Regions from separate parts of the Agarivorans sp. 1_MG-2023 genome, predicted to be linked through region 3. Evidence: predicted binding sites of a transcription regulator. Region 3 holds the regulator's gene; each other region holds the start of a gene.
The links. Region 3 encodes FliA, which starts transcription of late flagellar genes. Its sites were predicted from a motif close to CTAAAGNTNNNNNNNNNNNNGCCGATA; they were not measured.
Positions count from the first base shown of each region.

Region 1: a site for FliA is predicted at 1,201-1,227, ahead of Q4592_RS10305 (flagellin). Genes of this name have one in related genera too.
Region 2: a site for FliA is predicted at 2,228-2,254, ahead of Q4592_RS19075 (DUF5610 domain-containing protein). Genes of this name have one in related genera too.
Region 4: a site for FliA is predicted at 2,487-2,513, ahead of Q4592_RS18760 (VC2046/SO_2500 family protein). Genes of this name have one in related genera too.

Region 1 covers NZ_JAUOSJ010000006.1:27,725-31,784, forward strand. The annotation lists gene Q4592_RS10300 (flagellin) at 1-819, shown strand; gene Q4592_RS10305 (flagellin) at 1,375-2,190, shown strand; gene Q4592_RS10310 (flagellar protein FlaG) at 2,270-2,692, shown strand; gene fliD (flagellar filament capping protein FliD) at 2,714-4,060, shown strand, end outside.
Region 2 covers NZ_JAUOSJ010000016.1:2,800-6,859, forward strand. The annotation lists gene Q4592_RS19070 (TonB-dependent receptor) at 1-701, opposite strand, end outside; cobalamin riboswitch at 737-963, opposite strand; gene Q4592_RS19075 (DUF5610 domain-containing protein) at 1,020-2,195, opposite strand; gene trmA (tRNA (uridine(54)-C5)-methyltransferase TrmA) at 2,342-3,445, shown strand; gene Q4592_RS19085 (DUF1422 family protein) at 3,999-4,060, opposite strand, start outside.
Region 3 covers NZ_JAUOSJ010000009.1:137,853-141,912, forward strand. The annotation lists gene flhF (flagellar biosynthesis protein FlhF) at 1-336, shown strand, start outside; gene Q4592_RS14400 (MinD/ParA family protein) at 326-1,219, shown strand; gene Q4592_RS14405 (RNA polymerase sigma factor FliA) at 1,212-1,931, shown strand; gene cheY (chemotaxis response regulator CheY) at 2,059-2,442, shown strand; gene Q4592_RS14415 (protein phosphatase CheZ) at 2,456-3,196, shown strand; gene Q4592_RS14420 (chemotaxis protein CheA) at 3,208-4,060, shown strand, end outside.
Region 4 covers NZ_JAUOSJ010000015.1:46,651-50,710, reverse strand. The annotation lists gene Q4592_RS18775 (DUF3369 domain-containing protein) at 1-488, shown strand, start outside; gene Q4592_RS18770 (YchJ family protein) at 541-1,053, shown strand; gene purU (formyltetrahydrofolate deformylase) at 1,082-1,918, shown strand; gene Q4592_RS18760 (VC2046/SO_2500 family protein) at 1,930-2,460, opposite strand; tRNA gene Q4592_RS18755 (tRNA-Tyr) at 2,626-2,709, shown strand; cyclic di-GMP riboswitch class I at 3,001-3,085, opposite strand; gene Q4592_RS18750 (tetratricopeptide repeat-containing response regulator) at 3,256-4,060, shown strand, end outside.

The sequences.
Region 1 (4,060 bases), on a different contig from region 3:
ATGGCTTTATACGTAAATACAAATGTGTCATCGCTAAATGCCCAACGTCAGTTAACTCAATCTGGCTGGTCTTTAGATACATCATTCCAACGCTTGTCATCGGGTTTGCGTATTAATAGTGCAAAGGACGATGCCGCTGGTCTTCAAATTTCAAACCGTATGACTTCGCAGATTCAAGGTCTAGACCGCGCAGTAATGAATGCTCAAGATGGCATCTCGTTAGCCCAAACCGCTGAAGGCGCGATGGACGAAGTAACAAATATGCTTCAACGTATGCGCACTTTAGCCATCCAATCTCAAGACGGTATCAATAACACCGATGACCGTATAGCACTACAAGCTGAGGTTTCACAGCTTAAAGCAGAGATCAGTCGTGTAGGCACAACCACCAAGTTTGGTAATATCACACTACTGGATGGTCAATATAATGAGAACTTCTTAGTAGGTGCAAACGCTGGAGAAAACATTGCTGTTACCATTGGTACAACTGTTAGCCAAGCTGGTTTGGGTATTACTACCTTGTCTGTATCAAGCCCTGCTTTAGCAAGCGCTGCGATGGCTGCCATAGACTCAGCGGTTAAAACTATTGATGCTGAGCGCGCACAATTAGGTGCAGTTCAAAATCGATTCCAATCTACCATTCGTAACTTGTCTAACATTTCTGAAAATGTAACGGCTGCTCGTTCACGTATTAAAGATACTGATTTTGCAAAAGAAACAGCAGAGTTGACGCGTAACCAAATTATTCAGCAGACTTCTACGACTATTTTGGCTCAAGCGAACCAACGTCCACAGGCTGCATTATCTCTACTAGGTTAATAAAAAAAGAAAAGGACGGTGGGGGTTCAATCCACCGTCCTCATACTGTAATCGCGCAATTAGTACTCCTAGGAGGCTCAATTCCATACTAATAATAAGTTGCGCTTTAGTTTCGCTCTCAATCTCCTATCGTTTCGAGCGATACGGCCAAGTGATGTATACTCACTTGGCCTTTTTTCGCAGCGGTTCAGACTGCACCTGTAATAAAGCAATGCTTGTGCCAAGTTTTAGTGACAGATTATTGGCATCAAAAAATAAATTTTTTAGCTAAAAGCTCTATCTTTAGTCCGGTTTATTCAAGATTACTTTCTGCTACGAAGCCTTTGATAGCAAGGCTTGCCGCAAAAGCGGCAAGTTTTTTCCGTTTTTTCCTTTTTTTCTCTAAAGCTTTTCCTAGGCTTGCCGCTAACTAATATGAAGTTATTAAAACTTTGGTCCATTTTTAAGTTGTCTTGGTTTTCGGTTCATAGACCAGGGGTTCAACAACTAACAGATGGTTTTGATCGTCCTGACACAGTTCAATCAGGATGAGCGATTTCTTAGGAGGCTCAAATTATGGCATTAGTTGTCAACACCAATGTGTCGTCATTGAACGCACAGCGTCAGTTATATAATTCTGGCAATACACTTGATACTGCTTATCAACGTTTAAGTTCTGGTTTTAGAATTAACAGCGCAAAAGACGATGCTGCAGGTCTACAAATCTCTAACCGTATGACATCACAAATACAAGGTTTAGATCGCGCGGTGATGAATGCTCAAGATGGGATTTCGGTAGCGCAAACAGCTGAAGGTGCGATGGATGAAGTGACTAATATGCTTCAACGTATGCGTACTTTAGCCGTACAATCTCAAGATGGTATTAATAACAGCGACGACCGTACAGCTCTACAAGCAGAAGTTAGTCAACTGAAAGCTGAGATTAGCCGAGTAGGTACTACAACTAAGTTTGGTGGTACGGCGCTATTAGATGGCTCTTACAGCTCAAACTTCTTAGTAGGTGCTAACGCAGGCGAAAATATTTTGGTATCAATTGGCCAAACTATTTCGCAAGCTGGTCTAGGTATCACCGGTACGAGTGTAAGTACTGCTGCTGCGGCTAGTGCAGCAATGGCTGCTATTGACTCAGCAATTAAAGCTGTTGATTCTGAGCGTGCTGGTTTAGGTGCGGTTCAAAACCGCTTCCAATCTACTATTCGTAACTTGTCTAACATTTCAGAGAATATCTCTGGTGCTCGTTCTCGAATTAAAGATACTGACTTTGCAAAAGAAACTGCTGACTTAACTAAAGCTCAGATTCTACAACAAACTAGTACTTCGATTCTTGCTCAAGCAAACCAACGCCCACAAGCTGCGTTAGCTCTAGTTTAATCGTTAATAATAGTGTAGAAAGACGCAGCCACACTTATACTATGTAAGTGTGGCTTGCTTTGTTTAAGGAGTCTGGAATATGGATAACAGTGTAAGTTCAATATCCACTACGACAGTTACACCTGGCCAATCTGCAAATCGGGAGCCTAACTTAAGTGCTGCTGACAAGATGGAGGTGGCACAAATATCGCTTCAGAAAGAGCAGCAACAGGCAAAAGCGCAACAAGAGGCTGAGCAAGAGAAACGTCAAGATGAGGATAAGACTCAAATAGATGACGTAGTTGCTTCTCTAAACCAGTTACTTGAAGTTCAAGATAGGGATGTTAAGTTTGTTGTAGATGAACGAGATGGCCAGTTCTTCACTTCGGTGCTAAACAGAAGTACCGACGAGCTCATTCGTGAAATCCCTACTGAAGAGTATCGTCAATTGGAAGAGCGGTTAAAGAAGTTTCAAGACGCCATTGGTCAAACAACTGGGTTGTTTGTCGATCAATTGGTTTAAACTAAATGCGAGTAACAAGTTATGACTGGAATTACAGCTGCAGGTATTGGTAGTGGTTTAGACTTAGAAGCCCTTATTGAAGTATCCATTAATGCAGAACGTGCAGGCAAAGATGCGCGTTTGGAGAAAACCAAAGCAACTTTAGACGTTACTTTGTCTGCTGTTGGTTCTGTTAAATCTGCCTTAAGCTCCTTTCTTAGCATTCTTGAGAAAGCTAAAGAACAATCTACCTTTATTCCCCGTGTCGCAACGACTGGAGAGTCTGAAGGCAATGAATCATTTGTTATCGATTTAGCTGAAAGTGCGACAAATGGAAACTATTCAGTTGAAGTTCAGCAGCTTGCTAAGGGGTCATCTCTTACGTCAATTGACTCAACTACCAATGGTGGAACCCCACTGTATACCAGCGAAGATGATGTAGTGTCTTCTACTGCGGGTCAAATGACTTTTTCAACGGCTAACGGTGAAAGTTTTGTCTTAGATGTCGAAGCCGGGACAACCCTTAAGCAGTTAAGAGAAAAAATAAATGACGCCGAAGATAACTTTGGAGTAAGCGCTAACCTGATTGATACCGGCTCAGAGATTCGCTTGGCAATCTCTTCTGAAGAAACTGGTGACGGTAATACCTTAACCGTAACGAATACAGGTTCTAACCCTGAACTTGATAATTTTACTAATGCTGGTGGGAAAATGAGTGTCGTTGATGCATCTTCCGCCAAAATTACCATTGACGGAATTGAAGCAACCAGCAGCACTAACAACTTTAAAAATGTAGTATCTGGTGTAAGTATCGATGTCAAAAAAGTGACGGGTTCTGCTGTCTCTGTCGATATTGCGCCGAGTGAAGAAAAGGCAATTGAGAATATGAAAGCCTTTGTTGACGCTTACAACAAGGTTATTTCAGAAATTGATAAATATTCTAAACCTGAGACAGTGATTGAAGGAGAGGATGGAGCTTCGTCACGTAAAGAATTAAGCGGCGATGCTATGTTTCGATCATTGCGGTATTCACTAGGCCGAATTGCCAGTAATGGCTATGATGACGCGCCTCCAGGCATGAAAACACTGTATGGTATAGGTGTAGAAATGGACAATGATGGCATGCTTAAGTTGGACGAAACTAAGTTTAAAGAAAACCTAGCTAACAATATGGACGGAGTTGGCGAGGTTTTTGCTATGTCTGGTGGTATCTCGGAGTCTTTTTCTGCAATAGTTGCAAGCTATGAAAAATCTGATGGCGTTCTCGCTTCTCGAGAAGAATCAGTAAAAAGTCAGATAAGAGATTACGAACATCAAAAATTAGATTTTGAGGAGCGTATGGCCTCTTACGAAAAAACATTGCGAGCCAAATATACTGCTTTTGATGTT
Region 2 (4,060 bases), on a different contig from region 3:
CAATCCTGATTAAATCGATGATCTAAGCTAAGCAACCCTCCAAAAGTTTCATAACCATAGCTTTCATCTAAATCGTCTTGTGGGCGAATATCATAGCCATTACTTCTATCGCGACTAAACACGATGTTATACTGAGTATCTTCATCTATCTGTCCGCTGGCTCTAGCAGCTACCTTTCCTGTTTCCTGAGAGCCTAAGCTGGCTTTAAGCCCGTGGAACTCGCTGCCAAACTCTGGGCGCGTAATGATGTTAATAACACCACCTACTGCGTCAGCACCATAAACAGAAGCGCGTGCTCCGCGCAAAATTTCAATTCGTTCGACAAACTCAAGAGGCAGCAAGCCTAACTGAGCACCACCTAAAGTTGCGGTGTTAATTCGTACACCATCAATAAGGTACAACGATTGCGAAGAACCCGAACCACGAATAAATACGCTTTCACTATGGCCTTTACCACCATTACGGCTAACACTAATACCTACTTGCTGGCTGAGTACATCCACAATGTCTTGGGCGCCACTGCTTTCTATTTCACTGCGAGTTACCACCGTGAGGGGGGCAATAACGCTAGCCGCAGTTTGCTCCATACGGTTAGCGGTAACTACCATGGTGGCTTGTTGTTCTTGAGCAGCCTCTTGAGGGGTTTCTTGGGCATAGCCAAAAGCTGGCGCAACTGCAGCCAGTAATATGAACTTCTTCATCGATGTATCCTAATCGTCGCGTAGTACTTTGCTATTGTAAGCATGTGCGATGTGGCAGGTATTCGGACTTAGAGGCAGGTTACATGTACTACGGCTACGACTTCCCGCTTGGCTAAACAAGCAGTGTCTGGTGATCCTTGGAAAGGGCCAATCCTTGAGCTTTCGTTCCTCTTTACCGCTGCGCGTCAGTTCTGGAGTTTCACCAGATTCCCTATTAAGCCTAAGTTTCGCTTACTTAAGCACCACAGCGGGCGAGATTATAAGCCAGCATTAATGTGATTAATAGCACAAAATGGCTGGCTTTTTCTCTACATGAAATTAACTAATATTGGCGTTTTCGTTCGCTTGATTAGGCGAAGTGTTATTAAACATCGCCAAAGCCTCAGCCATTCTGTCGGCGAAACCTTTAAAGCGTTCTATATCAGCTTGTTTGTCATTCTCTTCACTTGGGCTAGACACCGGTAAAATACCAGCAAGTAAGGTTTCTGTTGTAGACTCAGGCTGAGCAAACAACGCGCTCACTTTAGCTTGAATATCTTGCCAAGAACTTAAGAACTGGCTGAGATCGGGCACTAAATCGGAGCCACCAGCCGCTTTGTCATCGGCCTGCTGATAAGCTTGGCTCACCGCGACACTTTGTTGCTGCTGAAAGTTAACCGCAAACCCCACTAGCTGCTGCTCATCAAAGCCAATCGTTAGCGCTTGATCAAAAGCCTTATCTAAGTCGCCAGAGAAGAACTGCTGACCTACTTCGTCGACTTGCTTAATTAGATCGGCTATCGCTGCCAGTTCATCTTCATTTAAATCACCTTCAACAGAGAAGCTAAATTGCTGCTGAGACGCAAATGATGCCTGATAGGACGAACCACCTTCGCTATAACTTGCTGCTAATTGCGAGCCGTAACTAATAGTGACCTTATCGCCTTCCGCTGTTTCTAACTGCATGCTGGCAGATTGTGAACTAGACATTGCTAATTGGCTGGCAATAGGTGCTGATTGAATCTCGTAATCACCCTCTTCTATTTTTTCTAGGCCGTCTTGAATCAAGTCGTAACTTTTATCGATGCCTTTCTCGAGCTCTTCGTTAAGGATCCCCGCATCACTTAGCTCTTCTCGAGCGCCTTCAAAGCCAATATCTACACCTTTACGGGCTTGAGCCATCATCTCGGCCAATTTATCTTCCGACATCCCAGATTGCTTTGCGCTATATAAAGAGCTGGCAACAAAGTTAAGTACATTTCTCGCCACTTCTTCGGCATCAAACACACTCACTTGCTGCGGCTTAGGTAAGCTAACGCCGCCCGTGGCCATCGACAAAGTGTGTTTTTCTATTGAACTCAACAATACATGGCTGGCTACAGCACCTTGTTGATTTAGGCTTGCCTTGTCGTCGGCGAGATTATTCCTTTTCTCGATCGCCGGCGCAGACTGTTGCAATAAGCGCTCGGCATATTGCTGCACGGGTGTTTTACCCAAGCCATTTAGTTCGTTCATAAAGCCTCCATGGATTTACCCTAGTCACAGCTTATCGGCGACCAAATTTAAAACTTTAGAAATTTTATCACTATTATTGTAGATAAACTGGACAAGCAAGCCACGCGCCTTTAAATTGCGCTCCTTGCTAGAACACAGGAGCGGCCATGAGCGCTATCGCATACTACCCAGAACAGTACCAAGAACTCTTGGCCGAGAAAGTCGCTAAACGTCGCGAACAATTTGCCGAGTTTTCTCCACCCGAGCCAAGTGTGTTCGCATCTCCGACTATACACTATCGTATGCGCGCCGAGTTTCGCGTATGGCACGAGGGCGACGACCTCTATTACATTATGTTTGATCAAAAGACCAAGCAGAAGTTTAGAGTAGACACTTTTCCACCAGCGAGTGAAATCATCAATCAGCTGATGCCTTTATTAGTTGAAAAGCTAAAAAGCAACACGCTATTGCGCCACAAGTTGTTTCAGGTAGATTTTCTGTCAACCTTGAGCGGCGAGGCGATCGTAAGTCTGCTTTACCATAAGCCCATTGATGAAAGCTGGCGCACAGCAGCAGAACAGCTTAAAGCCGAACTTAGCCAACAGTTTTCGATTCAGCTAATTGGCCGCTCACGCAAACAAAAAATGTGCTTAAGCGATGATCGTGTAGATGAAGTGCTTCGCGTGAATGGCGAAGAGATTGTTTATCAACAAATAGAAAATAGCTTCACCCAACCTAATGCAGTAGTGAATCAGCACATGCTAGATTGGGCGCAAAACACCACTCGCGCTAGCCAAGGTGACTTGCTGGAGCTGTATTGCGGCAACGGTAACTTCTCACTGGCGCTGGCTAAAAACTTTAATCGAGTACTGGCCACCGAAATCGCCAAACCCTCGGTGCAGGCTGCGCAATACAATATAAAAGTGAATCAAATCGATAACGTGAAAATTTTACGTTTGTCTGCAGAAGAATTTACCCAAGCGATGTTGGGTGAGCGAGAGTTTCGCCGCTTACAAGAAGCCGATGTGGATTTAAGTAGTTATCAATGCGATACCATTTTGGTTGACCCACCACGTGCCGGACTAGACGACGCTACGTTAGGCATGGTGCAAGCTTACGACAACATTGTGTACATTTCTTGTAACCCTAATACCTTGTACAACAACCTTAGTGAACTCAGTAAAACTCACCAGATTAGCCATTGGGCTTTGTTCGATCAGTTCCCTTATACCGACCACATAGAGGTTGGCGTTTACTTACAACGCCGCTAAACCCAGCCAACAGCAGCGATTAATGCATCTTAATCGCTGTTGCTTTATATACTGAAAAAGCCAACTCCCTCCGCTTATCCCACAGTAAAAAGGTTCATTTAAGTAAGGATTGCTTATGCACCCTTGCCCTTTTGCTACTCTGCTCACTATATTCAGCTTTTTTTGCTTAGCGACAGAACCTGCGAGTACACCCTATATTGGAGTGCCAAAGCAGAAGATAGATTGGGTAGTTTGAGCCATGCACAACAAGACCACCGGGGCCTCGAAGGAAGAAATACTTGGTTCGCGGGAATAATGCCGATTAGTACATTGGTAACCAACAAAGCGCCGATAAATTAGCTAAACAGCCAGCAGCTATGCAAGCGCGTTAAAACGGTTGCTGCTCCACTGCCTTATCAATAGGTGAAGGCTTGGTAGCCACCAACGGCAAAGTACCAGAGATTTGGGTTGTGAACGGGTTTACCCTATGCTCATAAGGCAGGCTATACTGATTACAAAGCAACTGGTAGCCTTACCTACAACAAACCAATAAAGCCAAGCAATCAAAACTAGACTAACGCTTAAAACCGCCGAGTTTGAACATTAACCACAAGCCAATAAACAGGCAAATCAGCA
Region 3 (4,060 bases):
AGCCGCGTGAATATACGTAACTATTTGGTGATGTCAGCTAACGCTCAACGTCGAGTTATTGAAGAAACCGTGAATCAATTCCAGCGAATTCCTCTTGCGGGTACCATACTTACCAAATTAGATGAGAGCTTGGCCTTAGGCGAGGTTTTAAATGTCACCTTGCGCCACGCTCTGCCAATCAGTTACGTTACGCATGGCCAGCAAGTGCCAGAAGATATTGCAGTTGCCGAGCCAACCAAGTTAATTGAGCAAGCGCTGTCAGTAATTGATACTCAGTCTCGGCAACATTTCTGGTTTAGTGAAACCGAACAGCAGAAGGTTTCAGATGTATTCTAAAGACAACGAATTTGATCAAGCTAGCGGCTTAAGAATGATGCAACAAAAAAATAATGTGAAAGTTATCGCTGTAACCGGTGGTAAAGGTGGTGTTGGTAAAACTAACGTTACCCTGAATATGGGCATTGCTATGGCAGCCCAAGGTAAGCGTGTAATGGTGCTGGATGCCGACTTAGGCTTGGCAAATGTAGATGTACTATTAGGCCTACGCGTTACCAAAAACTTATCGCATGTACTATCTGGCGAGTGCACATTGGATGAAGTGCTCGTAAAGGGGCCCAACGGTATATTAATCGCCCCAGCAACTTCTGGTACCCAATCAATGGTTGAATTGAGCCCGGCAGAGCATGCAGGATTGATTCGCGCATTTAGTAGCTTGAAAACTCCCATTGATATATTGCTGGTAGATACTGCTGCTGGTATTTCCGATATGGTGCTGAGCTTTGCTAAAGCCTCGCAAGATATCTTGGTCGTGGTTTGTGATGAACCCACATCGATTACTGATGCGTATGCTTTGATTAAACTATTGTCTAACAAGCACGGCGTATACAAATTTAAAGTAGTGGCAAACATGGTTCGTAGTCTGAGAGAAGGCCAAGAACTGTTTGCTAAACTAACTCGTGTTACCGATCGCTTTTTAGACGCCACTTTAGAACTCGTATCGTGTATTCCATACGATAACAATGTTCGACTCGCTGTGCGTAAACAGCGCGTCGTGGTTGAAGCGTACCCTAAATCTCCCGCTTCTTTAGCCTTTCGCTCTTTAGCGAGTAAAGGAGCTACTTGGCCGATTCCGGAACAAGCTGGTGGCCATTTAGAATTCTTCATCGAGAATCTTCTCGAATTCGGACAACGTAAAAATAGAGAACAGCTTAGTGAATAAAGTTGCCGCTTATGCCAGCGCTAGTGACACTAATGTGTTGGTGGAACGCCATGCAAATTTGGTAAAACGGATAGCGCACCATTTAATGGCGCGCCTACCGGCTAGCGTAATTGTTGATGATCTCATTCAGTCTGGAATGATTGGTCTTATCGAAGCTGCGCGTAATTTTGATGGTACCAAAGGTGCGAGTTTCGAAACCTATGCCGGGATCCGTATTCGTGGCTCAATGCTTGACGAAATTCGTCGTGGTGACTGGGTACCACGTTCTGTGCATAAAAACAGCCGCGCTATCAGTGAAGCTATTAACGCAGTTGAAAAAGAAAAGAATGGAGATGCCAAAGATGCTGAGGTTGCTGCTAAGCTGGGTGTAAGCCTAAGCGAATATCATTCAATGTTGTCTGACGTAAACTGTGGCCGAATTCTTGGTATTGAAGATCTTGGCGTGAGCGAAGATGTTATTTCTAGTGATGAAAGTCGCGAGCAAAATCGACCATTTGAAGGCTTTGCTAATCAACGCTTTCAACAATCGCTAGCCGACTGCATTAAAGGCTTACCAGAGCGCGAAGCGTTAGTATTATCGCTATATTATGACGAAGAACTTAATCTTAAAGAAATTGGCGAAGTATTAACCGTAAGCGAGTCAAGAGTCAGTCAAATACATAGCCAAGCGCTTGCTCGAGTGAAAACTCGAATGCGAGATTGGACACAATAGAGAAATTCATCCTTACAAATATGATAAAAGATGGACTAAAATTGTGTTTATTAAGGCATAATATCTTTATTACATAAATTTTTAGCCCGTTTTGAGGCTTGCAAAACATCCTGTTGGGGGACGTACCTTGGATAAAAATATGAAAATTCTGGTTGTTGATGATTTTTCAACAATGAGAAGGATTATTAAAAACCTACTTAGAGATTTAGGTTTCAACAATACTCACGAAGCTGATGACGGTAATACTGCGTTGCCAATGCTTAAAGGTGGGGACTTCGAATTTGTAGTGACCGATTGGAACATGCCGGGTATGGAAGGCATTGATTTATTAAAGAATATTCGTGCCGACGAAAGCTTGTCTCATTTACCTGTGTTAATGGTTACAGCAGAAGCGAAACGCGAACAGATTATTGAAGCCGCGCAAGCCGGCGTAAATGGTTATATTGTAAAACCTTTCACAGCTGCCACACTAAAAGAGAAGCTAGATAAGATTTTCGAAAGATTACAATAATAAAGGAAGATGTGTGAGCACTGATACTCCGATCATCTCATTAGCCGATGCCAAAGCTTTGGTGTTGCTACTTGAAGAAGGAAACGTCTCCGAGGCGAATCAATTTGTCAGTGAGCTGTGCGCTCCTAAGGCCAACCTGTTGTTTGACAAAGTTGGCCAGCTCACACGTCAACTTCACGATTCATTAAATGATTTCAAGCTAGATATTCGTATTAATGAATTAGCCAATCAGGAAATACCTGATGCAAAAGAGCGGTTAAACTATGTAATAGAGATGACCGACCAAGCCGCTAATAAGACCATGGATGCGGTTGAATCTGGCCTCCCTATTGCCGATCAATTAACCAGTGAAATCAACGATATTATGCCTGTTTGGCAAAGTTTGATGGAACGAAGAATTGAAATTGGCCAATTTAAAGCGCTATGTCACCAAATCGATATTTTCCTTAATAGTTCTTCAGCAAATGCCGATAAACTACGAAGTATGTTAACTGAAATATTGATGGCTCAAGATTTTCAAGACTTAACTGGGCAAATGATTCGTAAAGTAATCACCTTAGTTCAAGAAGTTGAAGAAAGTTTAGTGGAAATGCTGACCTTGTTTGGCAATGATAAAGCTGAAGTTATAGAGAAAAAAGCTCCTGCAAAATCGGCCATTGAAGCCGAAGGGCCAATATTAAATAAAGAGCAAAGGGATGACGTTGTTAACGATCAAGATGATGTTGATGACCTGTTATCTAGTTTAGGATTTTAAGGGAGTAGCGCATGTCGTTTGATGTAGATGAAGACATCTTACAAGACTTTCTCGTAGAAGCGGCGGAGATCCTTGAGCAGCTGTCTGAACAGTTGGTTGATTTAGAGAAACGTCCAGATGATAGTGACTTATTAAATGCTATCTTTCGCGGCTTCCATACCGTAAAAGGTGGCGCAGGCTTTTTGTCTCTTACCGAGCTTGTTGATGTTTGTCATGGTGCAGAGAACGTTTTTGACACCTTGCGTAACGGTGGGCGGGGTGTCTCGCCAGAGCTGATGGATGTTATTCTTGAAGCTCTTGATGCTGTTAATGATATGTTTGCTCAAGTGCAGGCTCGCGAACCGTTAACACCAGCTTCTCCTGATATTATTGACCGCCTGCATCATCTTTCTCAACCTGAATCCGCAGATGAAGCTCCAATTGCCGCCGCTGAGCCCGAGCCAGTAGCCATTCCTGAACCTGTCGCTCCAGCAGCTGATAGTGGGAACATTGATGAAATCAGTGATGATGAGTTTGAACGTTTACTTGACGAGCTTCATGGTAGCGATGCGCCTAAGCCTGCTGCTCCTGCGCCGAGCGCGGCCGCTCCGGCTAGTGACGGTGATATTTCCGATGACGAGTTTGAAAAACTTTTAGATGAGTTACACGGTTCTAAAGCTCCTAGTGCAGCAGCGCCAGCTCCAAAAGCTGCCGACCCCGCGCCCGCAACTAGCGGGGAAGAGATTGGCGATGACGAATTTGAAAAGCTATTGGACCAGCTACATGGTGCAGGAAAAGCGCCAGACGTTAAGCCAGCCGCTCCAGCCAAGCCTGCAGTACCTGTCGCGAAGCCTGCTGCTGCGGTTAAGCCCGCTGCCCCTGCGA
Region 4 (4,060 bases), on a different contig from region 3:
GTATTCAAAGCGAACGCCCCAAAACAGATTTACAGCGCACTATTGAAATCAACTGTGAGCAGCTAGCGCCCGCGTTAAAGCTAAACCCTCAAGAGTGCCTTTACCTGCGCCAAATTGCAGGCTTTTATGATTTAGCCAATGTCGGCCTTCCCGACGTGCTGCTCAGCTGTAATATGCTAAATAAAGATAGCTGGAATAGAATTTCTGAGCACTGCGGCTTACCTGAGTATCTTCAAGATCCCAGCGTACAAATGATAATAGACGCCGCCTTAATCGTGGCGAACCAATATCAAGAATATTGGGATGGTAGCGGCCAACCGTTGGGCCTAGCAGCCGAAGCTATCCACCCCTTCGCTCGAATCATTGCACTGGCGGTATTTTTGGCCGAGTACAGCAACAGTGAGCAACTACAACAGCAGCTTGAGCAACGCGCAGGCCAGCGCTTTGACCCGCAATTAGCAACATATGCGACTAATAACCTTATCTAAGCGCAAATTTAGCTCATCAATGTGTAAACTCTAACCAATATTAAGCTGCCTTATGGGCAGCTTCTTGCTACACTTCGCCCTTGGTCAAATTTGGGGTCTTCCGGTGTTACTTTGCCCTTGCGGCAGCGGTAGTGATTTTCATCAGTGCTGCCAGCCTTTTATAAACGGTACTTCCAAGCCTGTTAGTTGCGAGCAATTAATGCGTTCGCGCTACACCGCCTTCACACTTGGAGATGCTAACTATCTATGGCAAACCCACCACCCTGATTTTCGTCAAGGTGATGCGCCTAGCGCCTTTAGCGAAGACGAAAAAAATCAATGGAAGAAGCTACAAATTCTCTTTAGCTGCCACCTTATTAATGGCCTAGCTGGCATAGTGGAATTTAAAGCCTATTACCAAGAGCATGATCAATTAAACATTTTGCACGAGCGTTCTAACTTTGTAAAAAGCCAAGACCGCTGGTTTTATACCGATGGCGAATTTGCGCCGAAGTCTTTGGCTCGCAATGCTAAATGCCCCTGTAATAGCGGCAAAAAGCTAAAGCAGTGCTGTAAGAAATCTTAACTTTAAAACTGAATAAATCGAAAAGACAATGGAAAGAAAAATCCTTTTAACCGAATGCCCAGATGCCAAAGGCTTAATTTCGAGCATTACCAACATCTGTGCTAAGCACCAACTTAATATCATTAAAAACAACGAATTTGTTGATAATGCTGCCGGCCGTTTCTTTATGCGCACCGAGCTAGAGGGCTACTTTAACGATAAAACCCTGTTAGCCGATTTAGACGGCGCTTTACCTGCTGGTAGTATTCGCCGATTAGAAAGCGCAGGTCGTAAACGCATTGTGATCATGGTGACTAAAGAAGCCCATTGCTTGGGTGACTTGCTAATGAAAGCGGTATACGGAGACATGGACGTAGAGATTGCCGCGGTAGTTGGTAACTACGATAGCCTGCAAACCCTGACTGAAAAGTTCGATATTCCCTTCCATCACATTAGCCATATAGATTTAAGCCGCGAAGAACATGAGCAACAAGTGATTGAAGTGGTTCAGCAATACCAGCCAGACTACGTAGTATTAGCTAAATACATGCGTATTCTTACGCCAGCCTTTGTAGAAGCATTCAATAACAAAATTTTGAATATCCACCACTCGTTCTTGCCGGCATTTATTGGTGCTAAGCCCTATAAACAGGCTTACGACCGTGGTGTGAAAATTATTGGCGCTACTGCTCACTTCGTAAATAACGATTTAGATGAAGGGCCGATTGTTGAACAGCATGTTATTCATGTGGATCACTCATACAGCGCTGAAGAAATGGCTAAAGCGGGACGTGATGTTGAGAAAGCGGTATTAAGTAAAGCCCTGCAGCAAGTATTAGACGAGAAAGTTTTTGTCTACGGAAATCGTACCGTGGTATTTCGTTAATTAAGCATTTTTTAATTAAAATACTGCACCTTAAGTGGCTTTGAGTAATCAAAGTCACTTAGTACCTTATACATATCCACGCCTTTCACTTCAGTATCTACTTCTTGCTGCTTAGGTTGCTTGGCTACTGAGTGCTTTAAACGTGTGAGTAAGTCCACGTTATTGATGACTTCAACGGGCACGCCTTCAACGCTGTCATCAGCATAGGCTGCATAGCCACCTAAAGCTTGCTCTAAGCGAATACTGCTGATATCCCCCACTTGCGCTCTCTTGCTCCAATTGGCTTGCACAGCAAACTCATCGTCTTGTGCCAACAAGGGGCGTCGACTCGCTAATTGAAACTTATCTCGAAGGCTTTGTTGAATTTGCTCTCGATTTTGCTTCTGCATCGAAAACTGAGCTTGGTCACAAACGTTTTGGCTCAACATGCTTAGTAACAAATGAAAACGCGCTTGCTCACCATGAGCGGTACTTTGGTTAAGCGTATCGCCCAACTGCAGTTCGTCACATAAGCTGCTATTTCTAATTTGTTCAACTAACATATTGCCCCTCCGGTTCTATCTCTAGCTATCGGAAAAGCTGGCCAAAACTTTAGCCTATTCGCATCAAACGCGCAGATAATAAGCAAACAGTAGTCAGTCAGTAAAAATCTGCTTATTTTTACTTTACAGCCCACTTTGTTCTGGTAATATGCCGCTCCACAAGCAGGAGGGGTTCCCGAGTGGCCAAAGGGAACAGATTGTAAATCTGTCGCGAAAGCTTCGGTGGTTCGAATCCACCTCCCTCCACCATATTTGTTAAAGAAAGACACCTTAGGGTGTCTTTTTTTATGCCCGCAATAAATGCCAATCGTTACATCATCGCTTGATCAAAACCAGCAGACACAGAAAAACACAACTCAAGTGAATAAGAGCTATTACAGGTAAGAATAAACTGAAACGAATGGGCAGTACGAGAAGAGAAATAAATACGCCAAGCTAATTTTAGCTTGGCGTTCCAACCAAATACGGAAAGTAATAAACGGTAAATAGACTAACTTACTAAGTAGAAAGACATACATTGTGCAAATCTAACCACTCAACTAAGGCGGTCCAGCCATCTTAAGGATAAGCCTTAAGATCTGTAACTTTCCGACCTTGGATCACTCCAAGTTTGGCTTTGACTCAGCGTTGGTGAGACCAAAAGTCTCACCAACAGATTAATATTAAATCAATTCCGGCCAGTTTGGCAAGATCAAATAAACGATAGTATTACTCAACTAACTCTCTGCGCCCTTCTCTGCTTTAACCGAGATAAACTTATGCTAGGATAGCGAAAAGTGATCAGAAAACTCATAAATGGCAGCGCAATACAATTACAGCGGGAAGCAAATACTTATTGTTGATGACCAACGAGCGTTTCAGGTCATGCTTAAGGCTATGTTGCAAAATTTTGGCGCAAACGATGTTTTTTTTGCCAATACTGGTGAAGCAGCAGTAAGAGCCTGTCGTAAACGAAAATTTGACATTTTGTTGGTTGATTACAATTTAGGCACCGGCAAAAACGGTGGCCAATTACTTGAAGAGCTAAGAGTTAGCCAACTATTAGAAGTAGACGCTCTATTTTTTATCATTAGCGGTGATAACAACAAAAGCATGGTGTTAAGTGCGTTAGAGATGGAGCCCGATGAATTTATCACTAAACCCTTCTCGCAGTTTCAATTACACAATCGCTTAGCCAGAGCCCATGTTAAGCGCCAAAGCCTACGTGAAGTATTCCAAGCATTAGCGAAGAAAGACTACACCAAAGTCATTGAGCTATGTGATCAACAGATTGAAGCAGAAAGTCGCTACACCAATTATTGCCGCAACATGCGGGTAGAGGCTCAAATTGCCTTAGGTGAATTTGAAGCCGCCAAAGTGGCTCTCGAAACCATACTTGAAGAACGCAAACAAACTTGGGCTAAGGCAACACTTGGCCGAGTGCACTTGTTACTTAAAGACAATAAAAGCGCAATTAATACACTTAGCCGTTCGGTAACCGAAAGCCCCCTATTACTTACTGGTTACGACTGGTTAGCCCGCGCCTATCGCGCCGAAGGCGAAACTGACAAAGCGTTGGAAACGGTGCTTAAAGCCTCAAAGTTGGCAGTAAATAGTATCG